DNA from 2 places in the Trinickia sp. LjRoot230 genome. Region 1 is predicted to be linked to the other one. Evidence: riboswitches for the same ligand, from Rfam matches in the RefSeq annotation. Region 1 holds a riboswitch; the other holds the start of a gene.
The links. A riboswitch is a leader RNA that binds a small molecule or an ion and turns the genes downstream of it on or off. The one in region 1 is predicted to bind cobalamin.
Positions count from the first base shown of each region.

Region 2: it holds a riboswitch for cobalamin, as region 1 does, so the genes downstream of both, ACSQ20_RS21100 (HoxN/HupN/NixA family nickel/cobalt transporter) here and ACSQ20_RS15380 (TonB-dependent receptor plug domain-containing protein) in region 1, are expected to answer to the same signal.

Region 1 covers NZ_CAXUQX020000001.1:3,374,546-3,380,184, forward strand. Annotated here, with positions in the region: gene cobT (nicotinate-nucleotide--dimethylbenzimidazole phosphoribosyltransferase) at 1-514, opposite strand, end outside; gene ACSQ20_RS15370 (ABC transporter ATP-binding protein) at 621-1,427, opposite strand; gene ACSQ20_RS15375 (FecCD family ABC transporter permease) at 1,424-2,476, opposite strand; gene ACSQ20_RS15380 (TonB-dependent receptor plug domain-containing protein) at 2,496-4,391, opposite strand; cobalamin riboswitch at 4,479-4,710, opposite strand; gene ACSQ20_RS15385 (ATPase) at 4,880-5,251, shown strand; gene ACSQ20_RS15390 (cell division protein ZapA) at 5,248-5,571, shown strand; RNA gene ssrS (6S RNA) at 5,620-5,639, shown strand, end outside.
Region 2 covers NZ_CAXUQX020000002.1:463,573-469,211, reverse strand. Annotated here, with positions in the region: gene ACSQ20_RS21125 (L-histidine N(alpha)-methyltransferase) at 1-628, shown strand, start outside; gene ACSQ20_RS21120 (GlsB/YeaQ/YmgE family stress response membrane protein) at 773-1,027, shown strand; gene ACSQ20_RS21115 (cobyrinate a,c-diamide synthase) at 1,069-2,367, opposite strand; gene cobO (cob(I)yrinic acid a,c-diamide adenosyltransferase) at 2,370-2,972, opposite strand; gene ACSQ20_RS21105 (cobalamin biosynthesis protein) at 3,004-3,426, opposite strand; cobalamin riboswitch at 3,503-3,729, opposite strand; cobalamin riboswitch at 3,790-4,072, shown strand; gene ACSQ20_RS21100 (HoxN/HupN/NixA family nickel/cobalt transporter) at 4,227-5,288, shown strand; gene cobW (cobalamin biosynthesis protein CobW) at 5,335-5,639, shown strand, end outside.

The sequences.
Region 1 (5,639 bases):
AGCCGATCACATTGGTGCCGAGCGCGGCGTGATAGCGCACGCGTGCGGCGCCTGCCGCGATCGCGGCCAACGCCTCGTCGCGCGTCATGGCCGGCTCGCGTGCGAAGTTACGGGTGCCGCGGCCGATCGGCGCATCGACGAGCCCGGGCAACGCGTCGAGCGGCGTGGCAACCCCTGCGTTGACGACTTCGAGCGTCAACCCCGCGACCCCGCTGAACGCATTGATGGCCGCCCCGCCCGCGACGAAATTGGCGACCATTTGCGCGGTCACGGCCTGCGGATAAGGACTCACGCCTTCCTCGGCAATGCCGTGGTCCCCGGCAAATACAATGATCGTGGGCCGCTCGATCGACGGGTGTATCGACCGCTGAATCGTGCCGATCTGGCAAGCCAGCGTTTCGAGCATGCCGAGGCTGCCGGGAGGTTTGGTTTTAGTGTCGATGATGCGAACCAGCTTGGCGCTAAACGAGCGGTCGAGCGGGCGGACGACGGGCAACGGCAGCGGAGCGTTCATACGATGGATGGGTCGGTTGGGTGCTGCAACGGCAAGAAAAGCAAGTAAGCGGACACAGGCAAGGCGCACAGCAAAAACGCCGCCACGTCGAACGGAGATGATGATTTCATGACGTCCGCCACGCCGGCACGAGCGCCTCATAGCCCTCGGCTTCGATCAGCACGAGCGGATAGCCAAATGCGCGGCTCGCAAGCGCTGGCGTCAGGACCTCGCGTACAGGACCTGCCTCGGCAGTCCCGTCGCCGTGCATGAGTACGGCGTGCGTCGCGAAACGCCGGGCGAGGTTCAGATCGTGACATGAAAATATGACCGTGCGCGGCGCCTCGCGCAGCCATGCTCCAAGCACGGTGAGGCAATCGATCTGATGATGCAGATCCAAATGCGCGAGCGGCTCGTCGAGCAACACCAGCGGCGCGTCCTGACAGATGGCGGCGGCAAGCGCGACGCGCTGGCGTTCGCCGCCCGAAAGCGAACGCACGTCGCGCGCCGCGAGCGTGCCAAGCGCGAACGCATCGAGCGCCGCCTGCGCCGCGGCACGGTCGCTCTCGGCCTCCCAGCCCCAGCCGGTCAGGTACGGAAAGCGGTTCAAAAGCACGATGTCGAGCACGCTTGCACTGAACGCGTCATGCGTGCTTTGCGGCATCAACGCTCGTCGACGCGCCAAGCTGGCCTGCGGCCACGCGTCGATGCGCACGCCGTCGAGCGCCACATGCCCCTGCGCGGGCTGCAACAGGCCCGCGAGCGTCGAGATCAGCGTCGTTTTGCCGGCACCGTTCGGCCCGGCGATGCACCAGATTTCGCCCGCACGATACGTCTGCGTGAAATCGGCGAGCAACGTGCGCGTGCCTGCGCGCAGCGTCAGCCCGCGCACATCGAGCGAAATCGCAGATGCGTCGAACGGCTGCCCGCTCATCGCCGCCTCCTGGCAAGCATCCACAAGAACGCGGGCACACCGATCAAGGCCGTCACGACACCGACCGGCAACTGCGCGGGCGCGACGATCGTGCGCGCGACAAGATCGGCCCCCATCACGGCCACACCGCCCGCCAGCACCGACGCCGGCACGAGCATGCGTTGATCGTTGCCGCAGACGAGCCTCAACGCGTGCGGCACGACGAGCCCGACGAAGCCGATCGTGCCAGCCGTCGTAACGGCCGCAGCGGCCGCGAGCGACGCGACGAGGTAGATGCGCAAACGCAGGCGGCCCGCAGGCACACCGAGCGCGAGCGCCAGCGCTTCACCGCGCAGCAGGACGTTCAGTTGAGGCGCAACAGGCGTAGCGACGGCGAGCGCGAGCGCGAGTGCAACGAGCGCGGGCCACGGGCTCGCCGCGCCGTTCAGATCGCCTGTCAGCCAAAAGAGAATGCTGCGCAGCCGTTCGTCGGGCGCGACCGTCAGCAGCAGCGTGATGCACGCCCCCCATCCCGTTGCCAGCACGACGCCCGTCAGCAAGAGCCGCGGCGACGCCTCCTGCGGCTCGCCCGCGCTCAACGCGCGGCGCGCAAAACCGAGCACGAGGGCGATGGAGATCAGCGCGCCGGCGAACGAGGCGGCGTCGACGAGCCACCATGCCGCCCCTCCGAGCATAGCGAGCACGGCAAAGACGGCCGCGCCGCCGGACACACCGAGCACATACGGTTCGGCCAGCGGATTGCGCAGCAGAACCTGCAACAGCGCGCCAGCCAACGCGAGCAACCCACCGCACGCGAAGCCTGCAAGCGCGCGCGGCAAGCGCAGCGTCCGCACGATTTCGTCGAGCGGGTCGGTGCTGCCCGCACGCGCATGCACGAGCGCCAACAGCGCGCGCGTCGGCGAAATCTCGACACTCCCTAGCGTGAGCGCCGCAACGAAGACTGCGAATGCGCAGCTACCGAGCACGAGCCAGATCAGCGCGGCACGCTTGCCGTTCATCGGGGCACGCGCGACAGACGCGAGCCGGTTCATAGCGGCTTGCCCAGCCATACGACGGCGTTAAGCGGCATCATTGCTGCTGCCAGCCGAGCGTGATGAACGCACTGCGCCGCGGGGTGTTATAGGGATAGGCGAGCTCATAGTGCTTGTCGAACAGGTTCTGGATTTGCGCTGCGACGTACCAAGCCTTCGTCACGTGATAGCGCGCCGAGAGGTTCACGATGCCGTAGCCGCCGAGCGTGTTGCCGCTATCGTTGCGCGCGCCGCTGACGATCCATTCGCCGCCGAACCGCCACGGCCCGACCCCACGATTCGCCGAGAACGACGCAAAGTGCCTTGCACGCCGATTGAGATCGGTCCGGTTGTCTTCATCGACAGGATTTTGCACCGTCAGCGCCGCACGGACGTCCGTTTTGCCGATCCGCCCACGCCACGACCCTTCGATGCCCTGCACTTTCGCACGGCCGACGTTCTCGGCCAGATAATAGAGTCCGCCTTGCGTCGCCACGTAGTTGATCAGATCGGTATAGGTGGTCTGGAACGCCGTCAAGCGCATCACCCCGAGCGAATCCGACGCGTACTGCAGCGCCGCTTCGATCGAATGACTGCGCTCGGGCCGAATGGATCGATTGCCGCTGCCGGGATAATAGAGGTCATCGAAGCTTGGCGCGCGAAATGCGCTGGAATAGCTGCCCGTCGCGGACCAATGCTCGGTGAAATCGTAGCCATAGCCGAGGTAATAGGTATTGGCGCCGCCGAAATCCGAATATTGGTCGCGCCGCACATTGGCCTGTATCCGGTTAGCGCCGAAGCGCCCCGCATAGCCGACGAATACCGAATCGACATGGCGCTGCGGCGCGCTGACTGTATCGGAATCGAGCTGCTGATCGAGATGTTCGTAGCCCAATTGCAGTTTGTGTTCCGGCGTCAGCTTGAAATCGTTTTGCCAGGTGTATTGCCGGTTCTCGGTATCGAAACGGTTGTCGTAGACGCCATTGACCTTCTCGACGCTCCGATCGTCGCCCTCGGCCGCCGTGAAATGCGCGGTCCACCAGTCGGTCAGCTTGCCGTTGGCGAACACCGACGCTTGACGCACCTTGCTATAGAGATTGTTGATGTCGGTAGGCGAGCCATAGGCGTTATCGAAACTGGCATTGCCGTTGGACTGGAACGCGCGCACGCCGGCGTCCCATTTATCGCTGAATTTGTGGCGCACCATCGCCGACACGCTCTCGTTCAAATAACCGTTTGCATTCGGATTGGCATTCGGCGCCAAAGCGGGGTCGATCGATGAGAATCCATCGTTCTTGAAGCGCGCCACATTGAAACTGAACGTCGTCTTGCCCTCTTTGTCGAACGCACCTTCGACTCCCGCCTCCTGCTTTTGCGTGTGATAGCTGCCGTAGCCGAGCGAGAAGTGAAAGCGCGGCGGGTGTGCCCCGCCGTCCTTCGTGAAGACCTGCACGACGCCCCCCATCGCGCCGGACCCATAAAGCGCGGAGACGTCGCCATTGACCACTTCGACATGATCGATCTGCGCGAGCGGAATTTGCGCGATCTGCGCTTGTCCGAGGCTCACCGAATCGACGCGCACGCCGTCGATCAGCACCAGTGACTGCGTGGCCGAGCCGCCGCGCAACATCAGCGTCGAATTGGCGCCGGGCCCGCCCGAGCGCGCGATTTGCGCGCCCGGTGCAAGCGCGAGCAACTCGGGCAGGTCCGTGGCTGTCGCGTCGTCGATGTCGCGACGCGTAAAGCGCGTCGTTTGCGCGATAGCGTCGGCGATCGGCTGCGGGGCGCGCTGGGCCGTCACGACAACTGGTGCGAGCGTCTGTTCGCTTTCCTCGGCGGAAGCAGCAGAAGCAGCAGAAGGTGACGATACATCGTTCGAAGCTTGAGCGAACGCGGCCAGCGGCAAGCCAGCGAACGCAACGAACAACGCCTTGTGAAGCAAGGTCGAGAACATTATTGTGTGGTCTTTCCTGTCGGACGAGACAGTCAGCCCGCCACCCGCAGGCCACCGTGTCATAAGTGCGACGCGCTGGTACGATGCGCCGCACTCCCCCCTTTGGCCGGTATCCGGGCTGGCGACCTATCGGGTCCGCCTTCCCACGCAGCGCAGTGCGCAGTGGCATCGGACCTCTCTCGCGCGCGTCACGCGCGGCGTATCGCTTACCGTTGCGGGGGCAGCACAGGTTGGCTCGTCCGGGCGGACTTCGCTCCCTGTTTCCCGTTTAACCGCGCGCATCGGACCGCACGCGGGCACCAAAGTGCCGCAAGTGTAGGAGCGGCGCATGGACACCGTCAAGAATCGCCGCATTCGCACCGGGTTGGCGTCTCGTGACGCTCCGTAGGCACAAAAATGCGGGGGGTTGTTACGTCTGGAAACGAGACAGAGGTCGGACGGCTCCGTATTCCGCGCTAAAATGCACAAGTCTTTAGAGGACGCCGCAGATGCTTAACGAACTCGAAACCCTGTCACAAAACATCGGCTTGCTGATTGCGATCAACGAACGCCATCAGCAAGCCCGTCACGCGCTCGAAGAGCAACTCACGCAATTGCGCGCGGAAAACGACGCCGCACGCGCCGAGTTGGCCCTTTTGCGCGACGAACGCAACGCGCTGCAAGTCGAGCGCGACACGCTGCTTGCGAAGATCGACGATGCGCAAGTCCGCCTGAACGTGATTCTCGAAAAATTGCCGCGCGGCAAGAGCCCCTATGACGCCGACTCCCAGCTCGATTTGCTGTCGGGCGGCACGGGCGAAACTGAGGCAACACGCGAAGCGGCACGCAACGGCGCTGCCCAGCACGGAGACACCGCATGACGACGAAACAGATCGAAGCCTCGATTCTCGGCCAGACGTATCGTCTCGCCTGCTCACCGGAAACCGAGGCGGCACTGCTCGAGGCTGTCGCACGCGTCGATACCGAAATGACGAAGGTGCGTAGCCACAGCAACGTGCGCGGTACCGATCGCATTGCGGTGATGGCCGCGCTGTCGCTGGCTTCCGAGCTCGTGCGGCTGCAGGAAAGTATTCGTCATGGCGAAGCATTCCCGGCCGAGGAAATCCGGCGTACAATGCGCCAAATGAATGAGCAACTCGGTGCGGTACTGGGGCAAAACGAAGCCCTTGAAGCTAGGTAAGCACGAGCGGTAATCGTTCGCAAAGTTTAGGTTTACACAAGTTTTACGGCTTCCCTGCCTGGTTCGCC
Region 2 (5,639 bases), on a different contig from region 1:
GACGATAACGACGTACGCGAACGATCATCCTGAACGCGAAGTTTCGCGGCAGTTCAAAAAGGTCGATTTCGAAGATCGAGGGGCCATTTCGCGAGCCACACGGCCTTCCGATATTGCGGGCGAAAAGACGCTCATCGCGATGCTCGGACAAACCTTCGGCAATCCCACTCCGCAAGGCAGAAAGAACATGCTCGATAACATTCATGCATGCGCGCCTTATGGCGCGCGTTTAATGATGGGCGTCGCGATGGCACCGCCTGATCGCGCGGCAATAGACAACACACTGAAGGGATATCGGAGTGACGCCTACACGAAGCTGATTACCGCACCGCTTCGGCGGCTTGGTATTGCGGATGCCGGCAAGCTCGAAATCATCTGGAACGACGAGGCTCCCGGCATTGAGGGGATTTTCACGCTGAACAAGGATGTCGTGATCGATGGCACCGACATTTCGCTTGCGCAAGGTGAACAGATCGTTGCGTTCACCTCATTACGCTTTACGCATGAGGGTCTCAAAGCGGCGTTAGAGGCAGCCGGTTTCGCGGAAGTGGCATTCGAGGACGCCGATTCCGGTACCTATTCGGTCGTGACGGCAGTTGTTGCTGAACGAAGCGCGGAGGCTCCGTAAGTTTCATCTGACATTCCCGCGGCGCATGGCACACTAGCGTCTTCGACCGGGCAGCTGCCGGGGTGACAGGTGTTGTCCGATCGACGGACGCTTCAGTGCAAATCGCACCGAGTCGAAATCACAAAAAAGGAGCATCACCTCATGATGGCATCTCACGGAATCATTGCTTGGCTCATCATCGGCATCATTGCGGGCTGGCTTGCCGGCGTCATCCTCGGCCGCGGCGGATTCGGGCTATTGGGCGATATCGTCGTTGGCCTCGTTGGCGCTCTCGTCGGCGGGTGGTTGGCGGGGTTGCTCCATATCAACCTTGGTGGAGGATGGATTTCTTCCATTATTACCGCCACGGCGGGAGCGATCATTCTCATTTTGATTGTGAGATTGATCAAGCGCGGTTAGTTAGTAGTTCTAAATTGCGGCAGGTCGGGTTTGGAACGGGTTCAAAACGCCTCGCCGCAAAAAAGTGCCGCCGTCAGGCCCGGGTTCGAAGGCCAATAACCATGCATGTAGCTGGCGACGATCGAGCCATGCCGGAATATCGGCTCGCCCGGCTGGTCGCTCGATGGCCGCGTCGCATGACCTATCGGCTTGAGCGGCGTCGTCAGGTGCGAGTAGTGAAACGTGTGGCCCGTCATCGCGCCGTGTGCCGTCATCATCTGCTGCATGCCCAACGCAGCGAGTCGAGCTTGCATGACCGCACGCCCCGGCAGCACGCCCAGCATCGGCGCGACCGTGCCGGCACGATCGGTCAATGTTTCGACCAGATAGAGCATGCCACCACATTCCGCGACGACTGGCTTGCCCGCCGCGACATGGTCGCGAATCGACGTGGCAGTGCGTAGACCCATTGCGAGCGCGTCGACGTGCAGTTCCGGATAGCCGCCCGGCAAATAGAGCGCATCGGCCAGGTCGGGTAACGGTTCGTCTGCCAGCGGCGAAAAGTAGCTGACTCGCGCGCCAAGCGCTTCGAGAAGGCGTGTGTTCGCGGGATAGATAAATGAAAACGCTGCGTCGCAGGCAATCGCGATGTGTCGGTCAGCGAGCAGTCTGGGTACGGCGGCTTGCGACGCGGGCCCGAACTCGACGGCCGGCGGCAGTTCGGCCAGCGCCGTGCCGATGAGTGCATCGGCTGCTTTATCGATGCGAGCTTCGAGTCCAGCGATCTCATCAGCCTGATGCAAACCGAGGTGCCGCGAAGGCAGGCCGATTTCCTCCGAAGGAGCGACATGGCCGAGCCAGCGAATATCACCTGGCAGCGCACGTTCGAGCATCTGCGCGTGACCGGGCGAGGCAACGTGGTTCGCGAATACACCATGGAGCCGAACGTCTTGTCGATAACGCGCGAGCCCGAGCGCGACGGCCCCGAACGTCTGCGCCATGGCCTTCGCGGAAATCACCGCGGCGACGGGTAGGTTGAATGTCGCGGCGAGGTCGGCGCTGCAGGGCGTGCCGTCGAAAAGCCCCATCACGCCTTCGACGAGGATCAGATCGGCATCGGCTGCCGCATCCGCAAGCAATTGGCGGCACGCCGGCTCGCCGACCATCCACAGATCCAGCGAAAGGACCGGCGCTGCACTCGCGCGCGAGAGAATCATCGGATCGAGAAAGTCAGGGCCTGCCTTGAAGACGCGTACGCGCCGCCCATGCCTTCGATGCAGCCGTGCGAGACCTGCGGTAATCGTGGTCTTGCCCTGGCCTGACGCCGGTGCGCTGATAAAAAGAGCGGAGCATGCGGGCACCGTCAGAACTCCACGCCGCGCTGCGCCTTTACGCCTTGTTCGCGATACGGATGCTTCACGAGCCGCATTTCGGTAACGAGATCGGCGGCGTCGATCAACGCGTCGGAGGCATGCCGGCCCGTGACGACGACATGTTGCATCGGTTTGCGCGCCTGCAAGACGGCGAGCACTTCGTCCTCCAGCAGATATTCATACTTGAGCACCGTATTGAGCTCGTCGAGGATCACCATTCGATATTCCCCGCTTTCGATCATTCGGACCGCTTCATTCCAGCCTTTGCGCGCGGTGGCCATATCGGCTTCGCGATTTTGTGTGTTCCATGTATAGCCGTCGCCCATCGTGACGAAATCGCATTGCGGATGGCCGCCCAGGAAATCGCGCTCCGACGTATGCAGCGCGCCCTTGATGAACTGCACGACACCAATGCGCTCGTTATGCCCGAGCATCCGTACGGCCATGCCGAACGCGGCCGTGCTCTTGCCTTTGCCGTTGCCGGTATGGACGATCAAAAGCCCTTTTTCGACGGTCGCGGCCGCTTGTTTTTTTTCATGACCGTCGCGGCGCCGTTGCGTCATGCGTTGATGCGATTCGGGATCGGTTTTCATCGGTTGGTCCTCGTTGCTCCATGGAGTCTGTTCAAGGTTCGGGTACGGCCGCAATAGCGACGGCGACACGGCCGAGCGTCTGCTTGCCCACCACGAGCTGGCCGCCCGGTGTCGCAAGCAGCGCACATGGTTCGCACACGCCGCGCACGCCCTGGTGTCGACGTGCCGCAGGCGAAGCCGCAAGCGTTGGATTGGCCTCGAGACAGGCATTGATGACGTCTGAGGAAAACGTGGTGAGCGGCAACCGGTAATGCGTGCAAAACGCAATGAGCGCAGGCTCGTCCGCTTTCGACGCAATCGTGGCCACCCGATCAACATGATCGAGCGCGCGCTCGCCAAGCGCCGCGTGCACCGCGGCTTCGATTTCGTCGATTGAAACACCGCGCCGGCAGCCGATGCCAACAGTAAGCGCGGCGCGCAGCGGTGGCGGTAGTAGGGGTGACACAAGGCTCATGTGATGCTGGACGTGGCGCGCGGCAGCGCGATGCGCCGTGGACCGTCCCCCGCGGCCATGGCGTTCGGCGGACTCATGGCCGCCCCTTGCGCCGGCCGGTATCCGGGCTGGCCGCCTCGCATCTTCGCCTTCCCGTACCCGGCACACGCGGACAGTGGCTTTGAAGAGCGTGCAGGATCGATTGATCCGCTGGCGGTTGACCGTTGCGGGGACAGCACAGGCAAAGGCACGTTCGCCCTCCTGTTTCCCGTTTAACTGCAGGCGCGAACGCGCATGCGAGCACCAGACGCGAGGCATACGATATCACAGCAAATTAGCTATACCGTTTCTGTACCGTTCCTTGACGGTCGGTGCTGAGCGACCTACACTCGCTCCCAATCTGGTGCTCGCGTGCGCATTCCTGCGCGCGCAGTTAAACGGGAAACAGGAGCGTGTCGCGACAGTCGCTGTTCGATATCGCCAGCCTGTGCTGCCCCCGCAACGGTTAAGCGAACGCATCGCGCAAGCGATGCAACGCCGGCTTCGATGCATGCGCGCAAGGTCGCGCGTGTATGGTAACCACTGCGCAAGAAATATCACTACTCGCGTGGGAAGGTGAAGCGGCGCTTTCGCAAGCCCGGATACCGGCCAGAGGGGAGGACGGATGCCGCGGGTAGGTGGCATGCCGGCCAGGACGTCTTCGCACTTCGCGCTTTGCGCTTCGCAGTTGGCAATTCGCAATTTGCACACAACATCGCATTGCTTTGCACGATGTGCTGCGTCCACGTCAATTCGGGTTTCGCTTAAGCCAGAGGTCAACCGTGCTCAAGTCCGTCTGTGGGCTCTTCAACGACAGTTCAACTGCGTTGCGCAGGAAAGTGGCCGGTATCTATGCCGTGCTACTGGCATTCAATGTGGGCGCATGGGTATGGGCGTTCGTGGCGTTTCGCGGTCAGCCGGTACTACTCGGTACCGCTTTGCTCGCTTATACGTTCGGGCTGCGACATGCCGTCGACGCGGATCATATCGCCGCGATCGACAACGTGACGCGCAAGCTGCTGCAGGAACGTCGCAACCCGCTCGGTACCGGCTTTTTCTTTTCGCTCGGACATTCGACGGTGATCATCGTGATGTCGATTGCCGTTGCGCTGACGGCTGCGACGCTGACGACACATTTTTCGCAATTGAAAGCGGTGGGCGGTTTGATCAGCACGAGCATATCGGCCTTTTTTCTGTTGGTGCTCGCGCTTGCCAATATGACTATCCTGCTATCGCTTTGGCGCACGTTTCGCGCTGCGCGCCGCGGTGAACCGCTGGTCGAAGAAGACCTCGATTTGCTGCTCGGTTCGCGCGGGTTCCTCGCCCGCGTGTTTCGCCCGCTTTTTGCACTTGCCTCGCGTAGTTGGCATCTTTATCCGATCGGGCTGCTGTTTGGCCTCAGTTTCGATACCGCCACCGAGGTCGCGCTTTTCGGCATCTCGGCGACGCAAGCCTCGGGCGGGATGTCGGTCTGGTCCGTCGCCGCATTACCGCTGCTTTTTACGGCCGGCATGTCGCTCGTCGATACGACCGATGGCATTCTGATGACCGGTGCATATCAATGGGCGTTCGTGCGGCCCATCCGCAAGATCTACTACAACATGACGATCACATTCGTCTCGGTCGTCGTGGCGCTCGTGATCGGCAGCGTCGAAGCGCTCGCGCTGGCGGCCGACAAGCTGCAGCTTAAAGGCGGATTTTGGGATTTCATCGGCAATATCGCCGCGCACTTCGGATTGCTTGGCTATTTCGTTATCGGCATCTTCGTATTGAGTTGGGCTGCTTCGGCGTTGATTTACCGCGTGAAGCGCTACGACAAAATCGATGTGACTGTGTCGACTTGAATGAACGTCGATTTGATTGTTTTTTCGATAAAGATTGAGGCATCAGATGCAGACTTCCATGCGCAAAATTCCGGTGACGATCGTCACCGGCTTTCTCGGCAGCGGCAAAACCACCTTGCTGCGCCATATTCTCGGCAACGCGCGCGGCTTGCGTATTGCCGTCATCGTCAATGAGTTCGGCGAGCTCGGCATCGACGGCGAAATCCTCAAAGGATGCGGCATCGGATGCACCGACGATGGCAGCGGCGGTGAGAACGAAGAGGCCGGCTCGCTTTATGAGCTAGCCAACGGTTGCCTGTGCTGCACCGTGCAAGAGGAATTCTTGCCCGTGATGGAGCAGTTGATCGAACG